Regions from separate parts of the Limibacillus sp. MBR-115 genome, predicted to be linked through region 3. Evidence: predicted binding sites of a transcription regulator. Region 3 holds the regulator's gene; each other region holds the start of a gene.
The links. The regulator PhoB, encoded in region 3, activates phosphate uptake and scavenging genes when phosphate is short. The targets are predictions, from matches to a motif close to TNTCATAAAACTGTCA.
Positions count from the first base shown of each region.

Region 1: the regulator PhoB is predicted to act here: its motif matches at 1,090-1,105, upstream of ABIE63_RS02825 (putative 2-aminoethylphosphonate ABC transporter substrate-binding protein).
Region 2: the regulator PhoB is predicted to act here: its motif matches at 3,853-3,868, upstream of ABIE63_RS01515 (Na/Pi cotransporter family protein).

Region 1 is NZ_JBEPTJ010000001.1:595,723-603,680, reverse strand. It holds gene ABIE63_RS02830 (CocE/NonD family hydrolase) at 1-1,028, shown strand, start outside; gene ABIE63_RS02825 (putative 2-aminoethylphosphonate ABC transporter substrate-binding protein) at 1,188-2,222, shown strand; gene ABIE63_RS02820 (putative 2-aminoethylphosphonate ABC transporter ATP-binding protein) at 2,331-3,455, shown strand; gene ABIE63_RS02815 (putative 2-aminoethylphosphonate ABC transporter permease subunit) at 3,452-5,479, shown strand; gene ABIE63_RS02810 (diaminopropionate ammonia-lyase) at 5,556-6,770, shown strand; gene ABIE63_RS02805 (Xaa-Pro peptidase family protein) at 6,763-7,956, shown strand.
Region 2 is NZ_JBEPTJ010000001.1:314,496-322,453, reverse strand. It holds gene ABIE63_RS01530 (efflux RND transporter permease subunit) at 1-1,887, opposite strand, end outside; gene ABIE63_RS01525 (efflux RND transporter periplasmic adaptor subunit) at 1,884-2,984, opposite strand; gene ABIE63_RS01520 (PadR family transcriptional regulator) at 2,986-3,597, opposite strand; gene ABIE63_RS01515 (Na/Pi cotransporter family protein) at 3,993-5,750, shown strand; gene galE (UDP-glucose 4-epimerase GalE) at 5,881-6,915, shown strand; gene ABIE63_RS01505 (NAD-dependent epimerase/dehydratase family protein) at 6,912-7,889, shown strand.
Region 3 is NZ_JBEPTJ010000002.1:338,147-346,104, reverse strand. It holds gene ABIE63_RS05215 (FtsX-like permease family protein) at 1-1,960, opposite strand, end outside; gene ABIE63_RS05210 (ABC transporter ATP-binding protein) at 1,966-2,667, opposite strand; gene phoB (phosphate regulon transcriptional regulator PhoB) at 2,741-3,484, opposite strand; gene phoU (phosphate signaling complex protein PhoU) at 3,477-4,235, opposite strand; gene pstB (phosphate ABC transporter ATP-binding protein PstB) at 4,284-5,030, opposite strand; gene pstA (phosphate ABC transporter permease PstA) at 5,141-6,433, opposite strand; gene pstC (phosphate ABC transporter permease subunit PstC) at 6,433-7,812, opposite strand; gene ABIE63_RS05180 (substrate-binding domain-containing protein) at 7,930-7,958, opposite strand, start outside.

The DNA of each region.
Region 1 (7,958 bases), on a different contig from region 3:
CTGGACGTTGGGTCGGAGAGCAGACCTGGCCCTCCGATAACATTGAACCATTTAGCCTGTTCCTTATCCGGGATGGCAGCCTGTCGGATGAAGGTGGCACCCAGGTTTCGGTGTCATTGAAGTCACCGCAGGATCTGGGGCTGGAATGCGGGGAGTACTTCTCAGTCGCACCTGATGGTCAGTTGCCCGGCGACCAGCGGATCGATGGCGGCGGGTCTCTTCTGTTCCAGTCTGATGTTTTGGTTGCGCCCTTGGAAATTCTGGGGCGACCGTTTCTCACCTTGAAGGTCGCAATCGACGCCGCAGTCGGTCATCTGATCATTCGACTGATCGATTTGGCGCCGGACGGTGCGGCACACCGCGTTTCATGGGGCGTCCTCAATCTCACGCACCGGCGCGGCAATGAAACGCCGGAGCCAATGGTCCCCGGTCAAGTCGAAGACCTACAGATCGTGCTTGATGAATGCGGGCATCGCTTTTTGGCGGGGCATCGTTTGCAACTGGCAATTTCCACCGCCTACTGGCCTCTCATTCAACCGCCGCCGACGGCGGTAACCGCAACGCTGGAGTTGGGTGCGGCGGCGCGTCTGACCTTGCCCTGCCGTACCGTTTGCGATGATCGCTATGACTTCGAAGAGCCCGAACTTCCGCCTGTTCCAACTTACAAAATTTGTGAGCCCAAGCAGAACCGGCGCTGGATTGAACGCGACCTCAATAGCAACGTGACCCGATACTGTATCCTGGAGGACAGCGGCGTGGAGGAGTTGCCGGACCACGGGTTGCTGCAGCAGGAGGTGCGTCGGGAAACCTGGTCGATTTCTCCGGAGGATCCGACAACGGCTACTGCGGATCTGCATTTCACGAGTTGGCGCAAGCGCGGCGACTGGGAGGTCCGTACCGAGATTCAAGTTGAGGCGACGACCGACGGTGAGCTTTTCGTCTTCGATACAACCTTGGAGGCCTACGAAGGCGATCGCGAAGTCTTGGTGCGGCGTTGGCGCGATACGATACCTCGCTTGCTTCTTTAGGTATCCGAATTGAGTCGGGCCGTCTCGCCCAGAAGAAGATTGTTACGATACGTGACGGCGGTGTAATATTTCTGTAATAATTTTGCCGCGAAACCGATAGAGTTCGGATTCTAAAAAGGCAAATCAACGAAATTCACCACAGGGAAGAGGTCTTCTGACATGAAATTATCTCAACGTAGTTTGCTGGGGGGAGCATTCACCGCCCTGGCCATGTCCATGATGCTCAGCACCGCCGCCAAAGCGGAGGCGTTGACCGTCTATACGGCCATCGAAGCCGAGGACTTGCAGAAATATGCCGAGCGCTTCAATGCGGCCCATCCGGATATCGAAGTTAAGTGGGTGCGCGATTCGACGGGCATCATCACGGCCAAGCTTTTGGCTGAGAAGGACAACGCCCAAGCCGATGTAATCTGGGGCTTGGCCGCTACGTCGCTGCTTCTGATGAAGAGTGAGGGCATGCTTGAGCCTTACGCGCCCAAGGGTGTGGAAAAGCTCGATCCAAAATTCCGGGATAAAGCCGATCCGCCAGCTTGGGTGGGCATGGACGCCTGGGTCGCGGCCATCTGCTTCAACACCGTCGAAGGCGAGAAGAACGGCCTGCCGGTTCCCACATCTTGGGAAGATCTGACCAAGCCGGTCTATCAGGGTCACGTTTCCATGCCGAACCCGAACTCTTCGGGCACGGGCTTCCTGGACGTTTCCAGCTGGCTCCAGATGTTCGGCGAAGATGGTGGCTGGGCCTATATGGACAAGCTCCATGAAAACATCCGCTACTACACGCACTCCGGCTCCAAGCCCTGCAAGGACGCTGCTCGCGGCGAAATCGCCATCGGCGTGTCCTTCGCCTTCCGTGGCGCGAAGTCCAAAGCCGAGGGCGCCCCGCTTGAGGTTGTGATTCCTTCCGAGGGTATCGGTTGGGACATGGAAGCGGCGGCAATCGTTAAGGGTACGGATCACATGGATGCCGCCAAGACGCTCATGGACTGGCTCATTACCGAAGACGCGATGAAGATGTACAACGAAGGCTATGCCGTCGTCGGCATCCCCTCGCTGGCCAAGCCGGTCGAGCATTTCCCGGACGGTATCCTGGAAGCCATGATCGACAACGACTTCGAGTTCGCTGCTCGTAATCGCGAGCGGATTCTGAAGGAATGGCAGACGCGCTACGACAGCAAGTCGGAGCCCAAGAGCTGAGTAAAGCGAAAGGGGACCGTCGGTTCTCAACGTGACAGCCAGGGGGCGCCTGTTCGCAGGCGTCCCCGCCATTCATTTCTTAACGCCGGAACCTCAGGAGCGGAATACATGGCCGTAGCCGAAACCGCAGGTATGGGTAAAGCAAAGCTCTCCACACAAGAACCCTTCCTGCGCATCGAAAATGTCATAAAGCGCTTCGGAGAGTTTGTTGCACTTAAAGAAATCTCGCTGGAGATATACCCTGGCGAATTCGTTTGTTTTCTCGGCCCTTCCGGTTGTGGAAAGACGACCCTTCTGCGGGCGATAGCCGGGCTCGACATTCAAAGCGAAGGGCGCATCTATCAAAATGGCGAGGATATTTCCGCGTTGCCGCCCAGCGAGCGGGATTTCGGCATCGTGTTCCAGTCTTATGCTCTGTTCCCCAACCTGACGGTCTCGAAGAATGTGGCCTATGGGTTGGAGAATCGCCGCATGCCGCGCCAGCAAGTGCAGCGGCGTGTTACCGAACTTTTGGAGTTGGTCGGGCTGCCCGATCAAGGAGACAAATACCCAGCACAGCTCTCCGGCGGCCAGCAACAGCGCGTCGCCTTGGCGCGGGCCCTGGCTCCTTCGCCGAATCTGCTGCTGCTCGACGAGCCGCTTTCGGCACTCGATGCGAAGGTTCGCACGCACCTGCGCCACGAAATCAAGCTATTGCAGCGCGAACTTGGCGTGACCACGGCGATGGTGACACACGATCAGGAAGAAGCTCTGACCATGGCAGACCGCATCGTCGTGATGAACCACGGCGTCATTGAGCAGGTCGGGACGCCTGAGCAGATTTATCGGGAGCCTGAATCCGCTTTTGTAGCCGATTTCATCGGCGCCATGAATTTCCTGACCGGAGAAGTCACCGGCCAAGATAGCATCACGATCGAAGGTCGCCAGTTGCGCTGCGAGACAGGCGAATTAGCGGTTGGTAAGGCCGTAACCTTGGCGCTGCGCCCGGAAGAGGTTGAAGTCCAAACCGACACCGGCGCGCAGGACAACAGCCTTGATCTGAAGATTGTCTACCATGAGTTCCTGGGGCCGGTGGTGCGCCTGCACCTGGGGTGGGAAGTCGGGCAAGCGCCGCTGTTGCGCCTTGAATTGCCTGCAGAACAAACGCGGGCGGATTCCCTGAAGAACGGCGCGCCTTTGACCGTTCGCTTGCCGGCGCGTGGCCTGAGGATATTCGGACGAGGCGAGCGATGACTGCGCCGAACCCAGCAGTAGCCTTGCAGCCTGCGCGCCCGTCGAGCGGTCCGATCAAGGCGAAAGTCAGTCGCGACGACTGGATGATGCGCGGGCTGATAATGGTCATTGGCCTCTATCTTCTGATAACCCTGGCCTTTCCCCTCTATGCGATGATGTCGCGCTCGGTCGAGGTTTACGATTTCCGCTTCGATGCGGTGATGATCGAATTTGAGGAAGATGGTCAGTGGATTGACAAGGGCTCGGCGGCGGACTGGGTGGAACGCCTGAGCCAGCCAATCAATAACGGACTGCTGCCGACCGCACGTACACGCATCGCCGCGTCTGAATTTCTTTTGAAATCGGAGCGCCAGGGCATTGACGCTTTTCGTTTCACCGACACGACCGAAGAGGGAGGGACGCTTCTCTACGACGGCAACCTGACGGAATCCGGACAGACATTGGAAGTCGGGCGCGGCGATCTTTCCCGTGTTTTCTTGCGCCCCATGCCGCAACTCGGCGCGCGGAACTACCAGATCTATTTCCAGACACCGACGTTGCGTCTGTCGATCGTCAACAGCCTTTTCATTGCCAGCCTGACAACCATCATTACGGTGTCGCTGGCATTCTTTTTTGCTTACGCGCTAACGCGAAGCTGCATGCCCTTCAAGGGGCTGTTCCGCGTGATTGCCCTTGTTCCCATTCTGGTTCCTTCGCTGCTTCCCGGCATTGGGCTTGTCTACCTGTTTGGTAATCAGGGGATGATCAAGGAAATGCTGATGGGGGAGTCGATCTACGGCCCCATTGGCATCGTCATAGCATCGGTCTTTTATACCTTTCCGCATGCCTTGATCATCATCCTGGTAGCCTTGTCGATCGCCGATGCCAGGCTCTATGAAGCTGCGATCGCCCTTCGGGCCTCCAAACTGAAGACGTTTTTCACCGTAACTCTGCCCGGTGCGCGCTACGGTTTGGTTTCTGCAGCTTTTGTGGTTTTCAACCTGGTGATCACCGACTTCGGCGTGCCCAAGGTTATCGGTGGCCAGTACAACGTGCTGGCGCTGGACATCTACAAACAGGTTGTCGGCCAGCAGAACTTCGAAATGGGCGCCGTGGTCTCGGTCGTTCTGCTGTTCCCCGCGGTCTTGGCTTTTGCCATTGATCGCTCCATGCAGCGTCGCCAGGTGGCGCTGCTCTCGGCACGCGCCGTTCCCTATTCGCCCAAGAAAAGCAGGCTCTTCGATTTATCCATGTTCGGTTACTGCACGTTGGTCGGACTCTTCATCATGGGTCTTCTGGCGGTCTGTCAGTATGCCGCGTTGGTGAAGTTCTATCCCTATAACCTGGAATTGGGCCTGAAGAATTATCAGTTTGGACGCATGGATGGCGGCGGTTGGGGTTCCTACCTGAACTCAATTCGTCTTGCGCTTTACACCAGTATTTTTGGAACCGCGGTGGTTTTTATCGGTGCTTATGTCGTTGAAAAAGGCCGCGGGTTCCAGTTCGGTCGCTCCAGTTTTCAATTCCTCGCAATGATGCCGATGGCGGTGCCGGGTATGGTTTTGGGACTGGCCTATGTGTTCTTTTTCAATGATCCAGACAATCCGCTAAACGCGCTCTATGGCAGCATGACCATCCTGGTGATCTGTACGATCACCCACTTTTATACCGTGTCGCACCTGACGGCCGTCACCGCGCTCAAACAGATGGATGCCGAGTTCGAGTCCGTTTCGGCTTCATTGAAGCAGCCGTTTTACCGAACGTTTGCGCGTGTGACGGTACCGGTTTGCTTGCCCGCGATTCTCGATATTTCGATCTATCTGTTTGTCAACGCCATGACCACTGTGTCTGCTGTCGTCTTCCTCTATTCGCCCGATACCACGCTGGCATCCATCGCCATGTTGAACATGGATGACGCCGGTGATATCGCACCGGCGGCGGCCATGGGGATGATGATTTTCTACACCAACGCCTGCGTTCGATTGATGCACGCGGGTTTGACGCATGGCTTGATTGGCAAGACGCAAGCTTGGCGGCGCGCCTAGCGTGCCCAAGCCCATGTTTCGTATCGGCGGGTCTTGCTTCCCGACGGTCTCTTTGGCTTGCCGAAAGGAGTGAACGATGACGCTGAGCAGGACAGTTGCGGGGTGCGGCAGGATCACCGACCGTGCGGCGACCTCACCCTCGACGGGCTCCTTTCCGGCGGAATTAGAGGCCGTTCTTTCCTCCACGATGACCGCAGCCGCTCAGCGTGAAATCACGACTTGGCCGGGCTATGAGCCAACACCCTTGCGGTCGCTGAACCACCTGGCGGAAGAGCTGCAGCTGGCCGAGGTGCTCTACAAGGACGAAAGCCCTCGATTTGGATTGGGGAGCTTCAAGGCCTTGGGTGGGTCCTACGCCGTGGTTTGTCTGATGGCCGACTTGCTGGAAGCGCAAAAGGGTGAACGTCCGCCTTTGGCCGCGTTGCGTAGCGGCGCGCTGGCGCGTGCGGTGGAGAATATTACGGTGGTGACGGCCACGGACGGCAACCACGGGCGCTCGGTGGCCTGGGGCGCGCAGATGGTCGGCTGCGCTTGCCGAATTTATATTCATGCCGAAGTTAGCAAAGGGCGGCAGGAAGCCATGGAAGCGCTGGGCGCTGAAGTTGTCCGCATCGATGGCGATTACGATGCCTCTTTGCGGCGTTGCGCGGAGGAAGCGGCGGCTAACGGATGGTATGTGGTCTCCGACACCTCCTACGAAGGTTATATGGACCTGCCCCGCAATGTCATGGCTGGGTACAGCGTCATGGCCGCCGAGGTGCTGGACCAAATCGAGGGTCCACCACCGAGCCATGTTTTCATACAGGCCGGCGTTGGCGGCGTGGCGGCTGCGGTCTGCGCGACCTTCTGGCAGCGCTTGGGGGCCGCCCGCCCGCGCTTTGTGATCGTTGAGCCCGCAACGGCGGCATGCATCCTGGCAAGCGCGCGCGCCGGTCGCCCCGCGACGGTGCCGATCGAAGCGGAGACCATCATGGCCGGGCTTTCTTGCGGCGAAGCTTCGCTGCTGGCCTGGGATATTCTATCCCGCGGCGCTCAAGACTTCCTGGCCATCGAAGAGCAGGGTGTCGAATCGATGATGCGGCTGCTGGCATCGGGTGAAGCCGGAGGCGGTACAATCGAAGCGGGCGAGTCGGCCGTACCAGGATTGGTGGCTCTTGTCGCTGCGTGCCGCGACCGGGATCTCCGCCGTTCTCTCGGACTGGACGACACCTCACGTGTCTTGGTTTTTGGCTGCGAAGGCGCAACCGATCCGGCCATCTATCAGCAGATTCTGGCAGGGAACGATGCCTGACGCCGGGAACGACAAGCAATCGAGCGCACCGCGACGTGGATTTCCAGACCAGGAGTTCGTGAATCGGACCACGCGGGCCCAAGCGCTGATGGAAGCCCAGGGTCTGGATGCCTTGCTGCTGACGACCGAGCCGGAAGTCCGTTACTTTTCCGGCTTCCTGACACAGTTCTGGCAAAGCCCGACGCGACCTTGGTTCCTGATCCTCCCCAAGCAAGGAAAGCCGGTCGCCGTCATTCCCGCCATCGGTAAGGAATGCATGGCGCGTACCTGGGTCGAGGATATCCGCACCTGGTCTTCGCCTGCTCCCGACGACGAAGGCGTATCGTTGCTTGCCGCGACCTTGTTGGAGCTTGTTGGACCAAACGGCGCGGTAGGTTTGCCCGAAGGGCCAGAGACGCACCTGCGGATGCCGCTTGGCGATTACCGGATTTTGCTGGAGTGGCTGCCGGGGATCGCCATCCAGGATGCCTCAGCGATATTGCGAAGCCTTCGTCAGGTTAAATCAGAAGCCGAAATCGAGAAAATCGCCTACATCTGTGACTTGGTTTCAGGAGTCTTCGAAGACCTGCCCGGCTTGCTGCACCAGGGTATGAGCGAAATCGAGATATTTCGCCGATTCAAGATCGAATGCCTGAAGCGCGGCGCCGATGACGTTGCCTACCTCGTGGGAGGTGCCGGTCCCGGCGGATATGGCGATATTATATCCCCACCATCGAACCGGCCCGTCGCCGCCGGTGACATTTTGATCTTGGATACAGGCTCGATTTTCGACGGTTACTTCTGCGACTTCGATCGCAACTATGCGTTTGGTCATGCGTCCGATGCCGTGAAGCGAGCCTACGCCGCGGTTTACGAGGCAACGGAAGCGGGGCTGGCAGCAGCGAAGCCGGGCGCAAGTTGCTCTGAAGTTTTTGCCGCTATGCAGGACGTGATGGACCGGGCAGGGGCAATGGGTAATGACGTGGGGCGCCTTGGGCATGGCCTGGGAATGCAGTTGACCGAATGGCCATCGAACCGACCAGGTGACGAGACACGATTGGAACCCGGCATGATATTGACTCTGGAACCAGGTATGACCTTCGAGCCGGGGCATGTGATGGTACATGAGGAAAACATCGTGATTCGCCCGGACGGCGCGCATCTCCTGACGCGGCGCGCCGCGGCCGAGATTCCGATTATTCGATAGTT
Region 2 (7,958 bases), on a different contig from region 3:
GAATTCAAGCTGGACGACCCCGATGATGTCTTCCGGTTCGTCACGCTGTTGGCCGGAGCGCGCCATGGAAAAGGCGTAAATGCTGTGGAACTCGCCGCGTTCTTCTTGGAGATCGAGAATTCGGTTTTCCACCTGTTGCAACAAGGTGTCGCGTTCTTGAATCGAGAAGTTGCCCTGCGCTCTGATTTGCAGCGCCGCGTTATCCGGCTCGATCTTGGGAAAGAACTCGATACCCTTGCCAAAGGCGCCATAAGCGAACTGGGCGGCGATCAGCACAGCCAGCGCAGTCACGAGCACCGTTCCTGGCCGTTTGAGTGCGCTCCGCAAAAGACGAACGTAGTAACCGGTAATTCCCGATAGATTGGCCAAATCCTCGTCGTCCGTCGCATCCGGTGACAGCGGTGCGGGACCGCTGTGGCTCGCGCGGCCGATGAGAGCACCAAGCGTTGGCACGAAGATGAGCGCCATGGCAAGGGACGCCGACAAGGTCGCAACCAGCGTAATCGGCAGGTACTTCATGAACTCGCCGACGATCCCTGGCCAGAAAACCAGCGGCAGGAAAGCCGCCAGCGTGGTCGCGGTCGCTGCGATGATTGGCCAGGACATGCGCTGTGCGGCTAGGCCATAAGCGCGGCCGCGCGGCTCGCCTTCATTCATCTTTCGGTCGGCGTATTCGGTTACGACGATAGCACCATCGACCAACATACCGACGGAGAGAATCAGACTGAACAGCACCACCACGTTGACCGTCAGGCCCATCGACCAAATAACCAGGATGCCGGTCAGGAAGGATCCAGGTATTGCCACGCCCACCAGACCGGCCGACCGCAGTCCCAGGGCTGCCACGACGACGACCATGACGAGTAGGATAGCGCTCAATACGTTGTTCTGCAGGTCGGACAGCATTGTGCGAATGTTGGTTGAGGCATCCTGGCTGTAGTTTACCTGGACCGATTCCGGCCAGTACTTCCGGGTCTGCTCCACCTTCTCGCGGACGAGTTCGATGGTCTCGATTATGTTCTCACCCGTGCGCTTTTGAATTTCCAGTGCCAGGGCAGGTTGGCCATTCACACGCACGAATCCTTCGGAATCCTTGAAGGTGCGCCGCAGCTCGGCCAGATCGCCAAACCGCACGACCTGATCGCCGTCGGTCAAGACCGGTAAATCCAGTACGTCTTTGTAATCTTCGAATAGACCGGGAACCTTGACCGGGAAACGTCCGGTGCCGTTGTCCAGTTCACCTGCAGCGACCAGCAGGTTGGAGCGGTTCACATAGGTAACCAGCTCTTCGGTATCGATTCCGTAGCTTTCAAGCATCAGTGGGTCGACGACGATCTCCAACCTCTCCTCGCGGTCACCATTGAGGTTTGCGCTCAACACCTGGGGGATGGTTTCCAGGCGATCCTGCAAGTCGCGCGCCAGACGTAGCAGCGTGCGTTCGGGAACCTGACCGGAAAGTGTCACGGTCAGAACTGGGAAGAGGCTGAGATTGACTTCGCTAACGACAGGCTCATCGGCTTCGTCGGGCAGGTCGGGCTTGGCAAGGTCGACCTTCTCGCGAACATCGATCAAGGCGCGATTGGAATCGAAGCCGGCGTCGAACTCCAGCAACACATTGGCGCCGCCAAGGAAGGCGGTCGAGCGCATTTCCTTGACGCCTTCTATGCCCCGCATTTCCGTTTCCAAAGGCTTGATGAGAAGGCGTTCGGCATCCTCCGGCGAGATGCCGTCGTGCGAGACGTTGACATAGAGGATCGGTATGTTGACGTCCGGCGAATCTTCCTTCGGGATCACGGCGTAGGCATAGGCGCCTGCGATCAACAGCAAAACCAGTGTGCTGATGACACTACGTTTATGGGATAAGCAGGCGGCTATCAGTGCCTTCATTGTGCGGTTCCCAAGGCCAGCGGCTCCAGGGTTTCGGCATCGATAGCCTTCACGTTCTCGCCTTCTTGGACGAACTCTTGCCCCACCACGATGACGGTGGCGTGTTCAGGCAGACCGGTGACCCACATGACATCCCGCGATTCATCGATGATCGATATCTCCCGAAAGGCCACCACGCCCTGGTCGTCGACAATGCGAACCCCCACCTTTCCATTGTCAGCCAGCGTCAGGATCGCCGGGCTGATACGGTGAGCAACGACTGAAACGCGAGGCAGAATCATCTCGGCGGTGATACCGGCAGGAACCGCGGCGTCAGGATTCGGCATGGTCATTTCCACCCGAAAGGTGCGGGTGCTGGATTCGGCAGAAGCGGCGATGAAAGAGACGACCGCCTCTCCACGGCCGCCGCCGACGAATCGCACTTGACCCTTCGTTCCAAGTTCGATTTGACGGATATCCTGCTCATTCGCGAAACCCACGATCAGGAGTGGGTCGAGGTCGACGATCCGGGCCACCATCTGGCCAATCTCCAGGTAACTTCCCAGCTCTGTCGGACGGCTTTCCAGGCGTCCTGCAAAAGGCGCCGATATGACCAGGTTCTCAAGCTCTATCTCGGCTTTCTTGACGGCGGCGTCGGCCGCCTCCAGTCCGGCTTTCGCACCTGCAAGCTGTGTCTGCGCGCGAAAGCCCTTGTCCGCCAGCTTTACATTGGCCTCATGTTCAATGCGGCGTTGTTCGCGGAGTGCCTTGGCTTCGGCGAGTTGCGCCAGACGATCCTCGGGAGAAAGGCGTGCAATGACGTCACCAGCAGCGACATCGTTTCCTTTCTCCACGAGCAGCTCAATGATGATCCCTTTGGTTTCGGCCTTCAGATCGACGGCGCGTTCCGGTTCCGTTGAGCCGCGCAATACAAGCTGTCGCTCGTGTGCCTCGGCCACGATCTGGCGGACGCGCACAGATTGGCGCTCGCTTAACGCAGAGAGATTGGCCGGTTCCTTTTGCGGTTGCGGCCCGGAGCCGTTGCCCAGGCTGCCTGAAGCGATCCAGGCAACGGCGGCGACAGCGATAAGAGAGGCAATGATTATCGATCGGTTCATCTCAATTTCCTAATTGTCCCGATTCTTTATACGGACTAGCAGCCGGTTTCATGCCGCTTGCAGGTCTGATTGATTGAGTTTTTTTGTGGGCAAGGTCGCTTAGCGCCGCCAAGAGTTCGGCGCGTTGCTGCCTGAGATAGGTCAAGGCGCCCTGATAAACCGCATGCCCAAAACCATGCACGAAACGCCCTCCTGGTGTGGCGCTTGTCAGATCGCACCCTTCCATTTCCTGGATCCTGGTTTCGTAAAACGCGATGCGATCATCGATTAACCGTCGGACCAGCGAGGGCTCCAGAAAGTGCGCAAAGCTCAAGGTGAAGAGGAAATCGGAGCGAAACCGATCAGGCGCTGGTTCCTGCTCCAGACGTTCTATCAACCTGGTCATCCCAAGGTCCGTCAACGCGTAGACTTTCTTGTCCGGGCGCTTTGTTTGGGTCTCCTGGCGACAGACTACGCTTTCTTCTTCAGTCAGCTTGTTGAGTGCAGGATAGATCGACCCGAAAGAAACCTCTTGCAAGGCACTGATGGGAATACTCTCAAGTGACTTCTTGATTTCATATCCACTGGCCTCGCCGCGACTGAGCACGGCCAAGCATAGGGCTTTGGTGTCCATTGCTTTTACAACTCGCTTGTTCTGTCGATAATATGGCGGTTTGATATATATCGAAATGATATAGATCAAGCTGTAAGAGAGACTTCGAATCAATTTCGTACATTTTTCACCATTCGCGGCACGACAAAGTCGTAGGCGATCGTCGGTGATTGACCTAATCAAGGATGGCCTATGATCATCCCGGTCCGGTCGCTAATAAGGGGATCGGAACGGCGGGGCGGCAAGAACGGCCATTTCGTTTTGCGGCTGAGAATGTTACAGTTTTATTACGGCGCGGCGGTGATTCGTAAGTTTCTCCGTGCTGCCCTTCGATTTTTCTGGATCGTGCCCGGGTTCCTGGTTGGGAACTGTCCGGGCATGGTGGTTCTTTAACCCTTGTCCGATCGGAAGTCGCGATGGACCTCAGTGGCACTGAAGTGATCATCAACCTTGTCGGCGGCGTGGCGCTCCTGCTGTGGGGCGTTCGCATGGTGCGGACCGGCATCACGCGCGCGTTCGGCGCATGGTTGCGGCGCGTGGTTGCCGCTGGCACTTCAAGCCGATTGCGCGCTTTCTTCTTCGGGATTTTGGTTACAGGGCTGTTGCAGAGTTCAACGGCGACGGCATTGGTCGTCGCGGGTTTCGCAAGCCGCGCCATGATGACCACGGCTGCCGCCTTGGCGATCATGCTAGGCGCCGATGTTGGCTCGACGCTTGTCGCCCAGGTTTTTTCGTTCGATTTGAAGAGCCTTTCGCCGTTGTTGATCGTGGCGGGTGTTACGGCGTTCCTCAGCAGTGAGCGGGCGCTCATTCGCCAGCTCGGGAGGGCCGGGGTCGGGCTCGGACTTATGCTTCTATCGTTGAAGCTGATTGTGGGATCGTCGGCCGCGCTTCGAGGGTCGGAGATTCTTCCTCTGCTCATGGAACGCCTGGGCGACGAGCCCTTGATCGCTTTCCTGGTAGCTGCGGTATTGACTTGGCTCGCGCACTCCAGCCTGGCCATGGTGCTGTTGTTTATGTCGTTGGCGACGGCGGGAATTATCGAACCGCTGCTGGGTCTGGCGCTGGTCTTGGGTGCCAATGTTGGCGGCGCCATCGCTCCGGTCGCAATGACCGCCGGGTCAGGCGCGCTGGCCAGGCGTCCTCCGGTCGGCAATTTGATGATGCGGTTTATAGGTGCGGCGCTGCTGCTGGGCTTCCTGCCGGAGTGCCTTGCGTTGTTGGAGCGTCTAGAAGGGGACTCGCCGCGTCTTATCGTCAATGCCCATACCGGATTCAACTTGGCTGTTGCGTTGGTATTCCTGCCGCTAACCGGCATTGTGGCCAAGCTGTTGGAGCGCCTGTTGCCGGATGTCGAGCAGGAGGAGGACGACAGCCGCCCGCGCTATCTCGACCCTGATGCCGTCGACACGCCGTCCGTGGCACTTGCCAGTGCCGCGCGCGAAACGTTGCGTCTCGGCGACATGGTGGAGCAGATGTTGCGGCAGTCGATGGAGGTCTTCTGCAAGGACGATCAGAAGTTGCTTCGTGAAATATCCACACGCGATGACGACGTGGATAAGCTCTATGAGGCCATAAAGATCTATCTGACACGCCTGTCCCGAGAGGAAATGGATCGCGAGGAAAGTCAGCGGCATACGGCCATCCTAACCTTCACGACCAATCTGGAGCACATCGGCGATATCATCGACAAGAACTTGATGGAGTTAGCCGCCAAGAAGATTAAGAACCGTCTGCTGTTTTCCTCCAGTGGGCTGAAGGAAATCGAGAAACTCCACGCCGTCGTCATGGATAACCTTGGCTTGGCGCTGAACGTGTTTGTTTCCGAAGACGCCGGGCTTGCGCGTCAGTTGCTCGACCAGAAAGTCACCATTCGCGCGCTTGAGCAGAAACTGGCCGAATTGCACTTCGAGCGGGTAAGCGCCGGGCGCCAGGAATCCATTGAAACCTCGGCGCTCCATCTTGACGTAATTCGTGATCTGAAGCGCATCAATGGCCACCTGACGTCAGTTGCCTATCCGATATTGGAGAGCCGCGGAGAACTTGCGCAGAGTCGCCTGCGTAAACGTGATGCGGCCAGCGGATCCGACAAACCGGCCAAAAAGCGCCAGAATCTGCCGGAAGAAGCGAGTAATCTGGAAGCAAGCGGGAATTGCCGCCCAGCCAAAACCTGAAGGGCGGCCGGTTGGGCAAAACGATTCCGCCGGCGGGAATCTTTCTGTCATCGTGGCTGGACGGAGGATGGCAAATCGGGCCATTCTCGCGTGGCTTCTTTGGGCCAACGCGAGCAGGTAGGTTAACCGTGTGATTGACGACAGGAACAAAACCGTCCTGGTGACAGGCGGCGCAGGCTACATTGGAAGCCACTGCTGCAAGGCTCTTGCCCGAGCCGGGTTTGAACCCGTTGTTTACGACAACTTGTCCGGCGGCCATCGAGAGTTTGTGAAATGGGGCCCTTTGATAGAGGGGGATGTGCGCGACGGCGCAGGTCTGCAGGCGGCGATTGAACAGACGCAACCGATCGCGGTTCTCCATTTTGCCGGATTGATCGTCGTATCGGAGTCCGTGCGAGACCCGGGCGCTTGCTGGGATATCAATCTGAACGGTACCCTGCGGCTGCTCGAAGCGATGCAGCGCGGGGGTGTCGGGCATTTGGTCTTTTCCTCGACCGCGGCGGTTTATGGTGAACCCAACGTGGACCTGATTGACGAGCGGCAACCAAAAGAGCCTGTCAATCCCTACGGAGCCAGCAAGTTGGCGGCAGAGAAAATCATGGAAGCTTACGACGTAGCTCATGATTTGCGGTCGGTACGTTTGCGCTACTTCAACGCTGCCGGTGCCGATCCCGACGTTGAGATCGGTGAAGCTCACCAGCCCGAAACACACTTGATCCCTTTGGTATTGGATGCCGCGCTCGGCCGTCGCGAGCGTATCTCGGTTTATGGCGACGACTATCCGACAGAAGACGGTACCGCCATACGGGACTACATCCACGTATGCGATTTGGCTGCTGCGCACGTTGCAGCGCTGGAGCACCTTTTGGGCGGCGGCGCATCGGCGGCGATCAATCTGGGAACCGGGTCCGGGGCCTCGGTCGCCGAGGTCATAGCCCGGTGCCGCGCCGTCACGGGAAAAGTGATATCAGCCGAGCCGTTCCCGAGACGTGCAGGCGATCCGCCGCGCCTGGTCGCGGATCCAAGGCTGGCGCAGAGCCTTTTGAGATGGACGCCCGAACGTTCCGATTTGGATACCATCATCGGAGATGCCTGGGCTTGGCATAAGCGGAGGTTTTTCACGCCCACGGCAATGCCCGGTGCGCAAAACGGGTTGGCGTCATGACCTACCTCGTCACCGGCGCCGCCGGGTTCATCGGTTATCACACGGCACGAGCGCTGCTCGATCGTGGGGAATCCGTGGTGGGGATCGACAATCTCAACACTTACTATTCACCGCAACTAAAGGCGGACCGCCTGGCCAGGCTACTGGCGATGCCTGGGTTCGGTTTTCATCAGGTTGATATAGCCGATGCCGACGCCTTGAAGGCGGCGCTGGCGGGACAGCGTTTGCGCCGTGTGGTGCATCTGGCCGCACAGGCCGGTGTTCGGCATTCGATCGAGAACCCGCATGCCTATGTCCAGGCCAATCTCGTCGGACACCTAAACATGCTCGAGCTCTGTCGGCAAATGGATGGGTTCGAGCATATGGTTTATGCATCGTCCAGCTCGGTTTACGGCGGCAACACCAAGGTGCCTTTCTCGGAAGCCGACAGGGTAGATGCGCCGGTATCGCTTTATGCGGCGACCAAGAAGGCCGACGAACTGATGAGCCATTGCTATGCTCATCTTTATCGCATGCCTTTGACCGGTCTGCGCTTCTTTACCGTCTATGGTCCTTGGGGGCGGCCGGACATGGCCATGTGGTTGTTCACCGAGGCTATCTTGGCGGGGCGGGCGATCAAGGTCTTCAACCACGGCCGGATGAAGCGCGATTTCACATTCATCGATGATATTGTTCAAGGCGTCTTGGCGACGCTCGATGCACCGCCTCGCGACGACGGGCAGTCTGCGCCGCAACGCCTGTACAACATCGGCAACAACCATCCGGAATCCCTGCTGGATATGATTGCCGTCCTGGAAGACGCCTTGGGGCAGACTGCAAGCAAGGAGTTCTTGCCCCTGCAACCGGGCGATGTTCCGCAAACCAGTGCCGACATTACCGCTATTCAGCGAGACCACGGCTTTCAACCCCGAACCACGATTGCCGAAGGGATACCCAGGTTCGTGGATTGGTACAAATCGTACCGAGGTCTTTGAGAAGATTCCTGTCTTGTGCCTGAACCGCTTTGTCTGATTGGCGGCGACCGATGGTAAGCGGTTTGCAGT
Region 3 (7,958 bases):
CATTACGCCCCAGGATATTGACCGTAAGGGTGTCACCAAGCACGAGGCCCAACGCCTCCACGACATCGTGGTCCAGTGAAACCAGGGGTGGGCCGTTGTAGTCAGGAGTCCACCACTCACCCAGGACCAACGGGGAATCCGGCGGCATTTCCCGTGACCAGGTCAGTCCGCGATCGCCTTGGAAAACCCAGGCGACATCCGACGGCAGGTCCAACTGGTCCGGTGGCACCCTGTTTACTGCGGTAATGCGGCCTCTCAACATCGGGACACGCTGCATACGCTCCACTCCCGGCACGCTGCGCACGGTTTCCTCGAAGGCCATCGCCTGTTCGGGCTGTATATCGATAAAGTAGAAGCCCGGCGCCTCCTCTGGAATGCGCTCCGTCACTTGACGAGAAAGGTTGCCTTCGATCAATGCGATGGCAACCAGCACCGTCAGGCCCAACCCTAAGGACACGACCACGCTGGCCGTCGAAGCGCCCGGGCGGTGCAGACTGGCAACCGCAAGCCGCAGTTCAACCGTACGAAAGCGTGGCAAAGCGCGCGCCGCGGCCATGACACCCGCAGCCGCGAGACGGAACACCAAAAGGCTACCGACCGATCCGGCAACAAACCCCGCCGCGAACAGGCGGTCCGTTGAGGTGATGATTGCAAGACCGGCAAGTGCTGCCGCGGCCATCAGCGTAACGATCACAACCCATGGGGCCGGCAGACGGCGCTCGCTGCTGCCCTGCTCCCTGAAAAGCCCGGCTGCCCGTTCGGCTTGAGCGCGCCCAAGGGGCCAAAGAGAGAAGGACAGGGTCACCAACAGCCCAAACAGGGCGGCAAGCAGTAAGGGCTGCGGATAAAGGCCGCCCAAGCTTGAAAGGTTAAGCCGGTCGGCCAAGAGAGGACCGACCGCCAAAGGTACGGCTGCGCCGATGGCAAGCCCTATGGCTATGCCAAGTCCGGCGATGGCAAGAATTTGCAGAAGGTATGTCAAAAAGATCTGACGGGCCGAGGCGCCGAGCGCCTTCAAGGTGGCAATCACCTTGCGCTTCTCACCCAGGTAGCTGCGCACGGCGTTGGCGACTCCGACGCCCCCAACCAGCAATGCCGTCAGCCCAACCAGAGTCATAAAAAGGGTGACACGTTCGACGAAACGCTCCATCCCAGGCGCACCACCCGCTACGTCGACGATCCGCCACCCTGCCTCGGGAAAACGCTCCTTGGTCGCATCTATCCATTGCTCCGGCGTCAATCCGTCGCGCGGCTCAAGACGATAGTGGTGGTAGGCGAGGCTCCCCGGCTGCAGCAACCCGCTCCCTTCGAGGCTGGCCAACCCCACAAGCACCCGCGGCCCCAGGGTAAAGGCGCGCGCCGCACGGTCAGGCTCGCGTTTGACCGTACCGCGAACCTCATAGTCGACGTTACCGATTCGCAAGGCATCGCCGGCCTCTATTTCCAGCGCCACCAACAAAGCGGTGTCGACGAGCGCACCCCAGCGGCCGTCTCGATAGGCCAGAAGGTCCGGCAGGTCTGATTGCGGGTCGCTTTTGAACGCGCCATACAGCGGGTAGGCCTCATCAACCGCTTTCAACTCGACTAACCGCTGTCGTCCCTGCGTCGTGCCATCCGGTTGCAGACCGCTGCGCGCCATGGTGCGCAGGTCGGCTGTGCGCGAGAGGCGCTTGCTGCTGTCACGGAACCAGGACTCCTCTGCCGCGCTGGCCTCACGATGGATCAATCGAACCTCAACGTCGCCGCCGAGCAGTGCGCGCCCGTCCGTACGAAGCGATGAAAGCATCGCCTCGGACAACGACCCGACCCCTGCGATCGTCGCTACTCCCAGCGCCAGGCAGGCTATAAAAATCCGGAATCCCTTCAGGCCGCCTCGTAATTCTCGGCGTGCCAGTCTGAAAGGCTGGGCTAGGCTTCCTAGAAGCGACAAGGTTTGCTCGTTCTTTGTGATGCTGGACAAGAAATTTACTGAGCCGCCGCCGACAGACGGCTGTCCGCTTCGATGCGACCGTCCAGGATTCGTACTTGGCGATCACAGCGCTCGGCGAGGGCAGGATCGTGCGTAATCAACAAAAGAGTCGTACCTTGCTTGCGTTGCAAAGTGAAAAGCAGCTCTATCACCTGACGCCCCGTCTCGCCGTCCAGATTGCCTGTTGGCTCGTCGGCCAACAGCAGTCGCGGGCCTGAGGCAAACGCGCGCGCCAGAGCTACACGCTGCTGCTCACCCCCGGAAAGCTGCCAGGGGAAATGTGTGAGGCGCTGACCGAGCCCAACTTGCTCCAATACCTCGGCTGCACGCGCAAAAGGGTCAGGTGCTGCCGCGAACTCGAGGGGCACCGCGACATTCTCCAGGGCGTTCATCGTTGGAATCAGGTGAAAATCCTGGAAAACGATGCCGATACGATCACGGCGAAAGCGCGCGAGCGCGTCCTCATTGAGATTCGTCAAATCGGTTCCATCGATTTGAACTCGGCCCGCGGTTGCCCGCTCCAGCCCGGCGATCAACATCATCATGGAGGACTTGCCGGACCCGGACGGCCCCACGATGCTCACCGTTTCGCCGGCCTCGATTTCGAGGTCGAGCCCGCGCAGTATCTCCACCGGGCCGGAGGCCGCCGACAGGGTCAAACGAACGCCTTCCAACTGAATTACCTTTGATTCTTCCATAACGGATCTCACGGCGTTCGCTCCCAAATAAAGACCCTAACGATTTGGGCGCGAGGTCCGCTAAATCAAGCGGCTATTTCATGGCTATCGCGTCACCGTCTGTCATGGGCTTGTCGAGAGCATAGCCCGCCGCCCTGACCGTGCGGATCAAATCGGCCTCGTCGCCCTCGTTCAACGCCTTGCGCAAACGCCTGATGTGCACATCCACCGTACGCGGCTCAACGTAGACATCGTGTCCCCAAACGGCATCGAGAAGCTGCTCCCGGCTAAATACGCGCCCCGGGTGCTGCAACAGATGGCGCAAGAGCCGATACTCGGTCGGGCCGAGATGAACGTTGCGGCTTCCACGTCGGACCCTATGCGCAACGAGATCCATGATCATGTCTTCGAACTCAAGAGTATCCGCCGCCAAGGCCGGCTGCGCCCGACGCATGACCGCCCGCAATCGGGCGACCAGCTCCGCAGGGGAGAACGGTTTGGTAATATAATCGTCCGCGCCGCTGTTGAGCCCGCGAACCTTGTCGCCCTCTTCGCCACGCGCCGTCAGCATCACCACGGGCACATCTTTGGTCTCCGGCCTGCGACGGAGTTGGCGGCACACTTCGATGCCCGATGTCAGGGGCAACATCCAGTCGAGCAGAATGATATCCGGCGTTTCCTCCTTGACCATAACCAAGGCTTCTTCACCGTCACGGGCCGCAGCCGTTCGGTACCCCTCGCGTTCCAGGTTGTAGCGCAGCAATGTCACCAAGGCGTCTTCGTCCTCAACGATGAGCACCAGCGGTTTGACGGCCTGCGAAGCGTTACGTTCAAGCATCGTGGTTCCCACCCTCCGCCTCCTGGCTGTCTTGCGTGAATACAGTGTAGCTCGTGGTATCGCCTTTGGGGCGCCCTTCGGTCAGATGCTTGCCTGTCACCAGAAAAGTCACGACCTCCGCGATGTTAGTCGCATGGTCGCCGATGCGTTCGATATTCTTGGCTATGAACAGCAGGTGTGTACAGGTCGTGATTGAGCGTGGATCTTCCATCATGTAGGTGAGAAGTTCGCGGAACAGGCTGGTGTACATCTCGTCCACTTCCTCGTCCCGTCGCCACACTTCCGCAGCGCGCTCGACATCGCGTTCCACATAGGCATCGAACACATCCTTGATGGAGGTTTCGACAAGCTGCGCCATACGCGGGATCGCGTACAGCGGTTTGATCGGCGGCAGTTGGTTGAGCGCCAGTGTGCGTTTGGCGATATTCCGGATGTAATCGCCGATCCGTTCCGCGTCGGAGGAAATTTTCAGGGCGGAGATTACATCGCGAAGGTCGATGGCCATTGGCTGGCGAAGCGCCAGCAGCCGGACCACCATTTCGTCGACCTGGTGCTCCAGTCTGTCCAGTTCGGCGTCGTTTGCGACCACTTTCCCGGCCAGGTCGGAGTCGCGCCTCACCAACGCTTGGATTGATAGCGAAAGCTGACTTTCGGCTATCCCGCCCATCCGCACGATCGACTGCGTCAGCAGATCCAACTGCTCGTCGAAAGACCTGACGATATGATCCTTGTGCTCGTTGCCCGTTCCCATGTTCTTCTCCCGCCTCTGCTGGTTCGGCCCTACCAAGTCTATCTTTGATTAGCCAAACCGGCCCGTGATGTATCCTTGAGTGCGTTTGTCCTTCGGAACGGTAAACACGGCGTCGGTGTCACCTTCCTCGACTAACTCGCCCAGATGGAAAAACGCCGTGCGCTGCGACACGCGCGCGGCCTGTTGCATCGAATGTGTGACTATGACGATTGTAAAGTTGCGGCGCAGGTCGTCGATCAACTCCTCGATCCGCGCAGTCGCTATGGGATCAAGAGCGGAACAGGGTTCGTCCATCAGGATCACCTCGGGGCTAACCGCTATGGCCCGGGCGATACACAGGCGTTGCTGCTGGCCGCCGGAAAGACCCGTGCCCGGCCCATCAAGCCGATCCTTCACTTCCTCCCAAAGCCCGGCCTTACGCAGACTCGATTCGACAATCTCCTCGACGTCGGACCGGTTGCGTCCGATCCCATGTATGCGGGGTCCATAGGCGATATTGTCGAAGATCGACTTCGGGAAAGGGTTCGGTTTCTGAAATACCATGCCGACGCGGGCGCGCAGCTGTACCACATCCAACCTGGGATCGTAGATATCTTCGTTGTCCAGATGCAGTTCGCCCGTCACGCGACACCCGTCGATAACATCGTTCATACGGTTCAAGCAGCGAAGATAGGTGGACTTGCCACAGCCGGACGGCCCGATCAGGGCAGTCACCTGGTTGGCGTTTATGTCGAGATTGACGCCGCGCAGCGCATGCTTCTCGCCGTAGTGAACATTCACGTCCCGCGTCACCATCTTCGGATTCGCGGGGTTGGCAAGCGGTGCTTCACCAACGCCTTTGGAAGCCGGTAATTCTTCCTGCGCGATCTCGGCGACCTGCTCCGGCTGGGCCATCTGTTGCTCTCCTACCATTTTCGTTCCAGACGCTGACGTAGAAACACCGCCACGCCATTCATTACGATGAGAAATCCGATCAACACCAAGATCGCCGCAGAGGTTCGTGAAACGAAGCCTCGCTCTGGGCTGTCCGCCCAGATGAACACTTGCGTTGGCAGCGCGGTCGCAGGTTCGGTGATGCCGCCCGGTGCCGAGGTGATGAAGGCATTCATGCCGATCAACAACAGGGGCGCCGTCTCACCCAAAGCTTGCGCAAGACCGATGATAGTGCCGGTCAGAATGCCCGGGATGGCAAGCGGCAATACGTGGTGCATGACAACCTGGTGGCGCGAGGCACCCACACCCAACGCCGCCTCCCGGATCGAGGGAGGCACCGCCTTGAGCGCCGCCCTGGTCACGATGATCATCGTCGGCAAGGTCATCAACGAAAGAACCATGCCACCAACCAGCGGCGACGAGCGCGGCAAACCGAAGAAATTCAAGAACACCGCAAGACCGAGCAACCCGAAGACAACGGACGGCACCGCGGCCAGGTTGTTGATGTTCACCTCAATCAAGTCCGTCGCCCGGTTTCTAGGCGCAAACTCCTCCAGATAGACGGCGGCGGCCACGCCAACCGGAAAGGATATGAGAAAACAAACCATGAGCGCGTAAAAGGAGCCCACCAAGGCGCCCGCCAGCCCCGCCAGTTCCGGGAAGCGACTGTCCGCATTGAAGAACAGCGCCCAGTTGAAGGGCTTGGATATGGCGCCGGAAGCGGCCATCTCGTCATACCAGGCAATCTGCTTGTCGGAGACGCGGCGCTGGCTCTCCGGCGTATCGCGGTCGATCAGACCCTTGTGGAGCTGATCCATCGGATCGGCAAAGGGGTAGGTGACCGTTATCGTCTGGCCGATCAATCGCGGATTCTCCACGACCGTATCGCGAAGCATGTACTGAGCGCCCCGACTCAGCATGTCGTGAAAGTCCCGACCATCACGACGCGAGAGTTCTTGAGAAACCAACCCCTCGAAGCCGCGACGAACAATGCCCCGGAAATCGCCTGACCCCGGGTCTTCGGCCTCGACCTTTGCCGGGTCGACAAACACCTGGAAGGTGACGTGGCTTTGAGTAAAGGCGGGCGAGCCATTCATCATCAGAGATACCAGCAGAACGCCCAGAAGCAAAATCGCCGTGCCAATGGCCGCGATTCCATAGAACTGCAAGCGTCGATCCGCCGCGTGACGGCGACGGCGACGGGCTTCCTGGGCCTTGCCAAACCAATCGAACTTCGCTGTTTGGGGTGATTGCATCGAGGCCATCAGTCGTACTTTTCCCTGTATTTCTGGACGATCTTCAACGCCAACACATTCAAGAACAGCGTGATGACGAAAAGCAGCAATCCGAGCGCAAAAGCGGCCAGCGTCTTCGGGTTGTCAAATTCGGTATCGCCAATCAGCAATGTGACGATCTGCACCGTCACCGTCGTTACGGAATCAGCAGGGTTAACCGTCAAAGTGGCGATCAGGCCCGCCGCCATCACCACGATCATGGTTTCGCCAATGGCGCGTGAAACCGCGAGCAGAACACCGCCGACGATGCCCGGTAGGGCTGCCGGCAACAGCACGTTGCGGATCGTCTCAGCTTTCGTGGCGCCCATCGCGTAGGAGCCCTCGCGGAGCGATCGCGGCACTGCGGCTAACGCGTCATCGGACAACGAAGAAATGAATGGCAAAATCATGATGCCCATCACCGATCCGGCCGCCAGGGCGCTGTTCGGCGCGACATCAAGCCCGAGGGAGTTTCCAGCCTCGCGTAAGGCCGGCGCCACCACCAGAACGGCGAAGAAGCCGTAAACCACCGTCGGTATGCCCGCCAGAATTTCCATGATCGGTTTCACGATTGCGCGGAGCCGGCTGTTGGCGTACTCCGCCAGATAGATAGCCGCAAAAAGCCCGATCGGCGTTGCCACCAGCATTGCAATCGCGGCAATCAACAAGGTGCCCATGAAAACCGGGATGGCGCCAAAAGCGCCCGATCCGGCAACCTGATCGGCGCGGATGGGAATCTGCGGTTCCCAATTGAGGCCGAACAGGAACTCGCTCACCGGCACGCGTTCAAAGAATCGGAAAGCCTCGAACAGCAAAGACGACACGATGCCCAAGGTTACAAGTATGGCCAACACTGAGCAGGTGACCATCAGTCCGGATAGTATTCTCTCCACGGCCTGACGCGCGCGGAAATGAAGGGCGATGCGTCTGTAGCTGACGAACAAGATGGCGGCAGCAAGGCCGAGAGAGGCCGCCAGCATCGACCAGGAGGCAACGGCTTTCCACGCGTTCAGCCGGGCTGCCGCTTCCACCACAAAGGGGTCCGGCTCGCCAAACACCAGACCACGCGAAACCGAGCGTATCTCGGCCAGCAGGAGGTTTTCCTCGCCCTGCAGCAAGCCTTGCAGTTGCTCCGGCGGAAGTGAGGCGAGCAGGGCGGCGTCCAGGATAACAGGCTCGAGCGCCGCCCAGACAAGAACGAACAACAGGCAGGGTACGCCAATCCAAAGCGCTACGAAGCTACCGTGGTAAGAAGGCAGGGAATGGGTGGCGGCGTTGGCTTGGGCCGCCAGACGGACAATGCGGTACCGTCCAAGGATGAAGCTGGCCAGAGAGATCGCAATCAGCAAGATGAAGGTGGTCGACAGCATCTTGAACGGGTCGCTTCCTTATGCCTGTTCGAAAGCTTGAGCAGGCTGGTTCGGGGGTCGTTTGCAAAAGACGCTCACGGCCGCCTTTTAGGGGCGACCGTGAGTTTCCCAGGTTGATTAGTTGGTGTAACGGGTCATGCCCATTG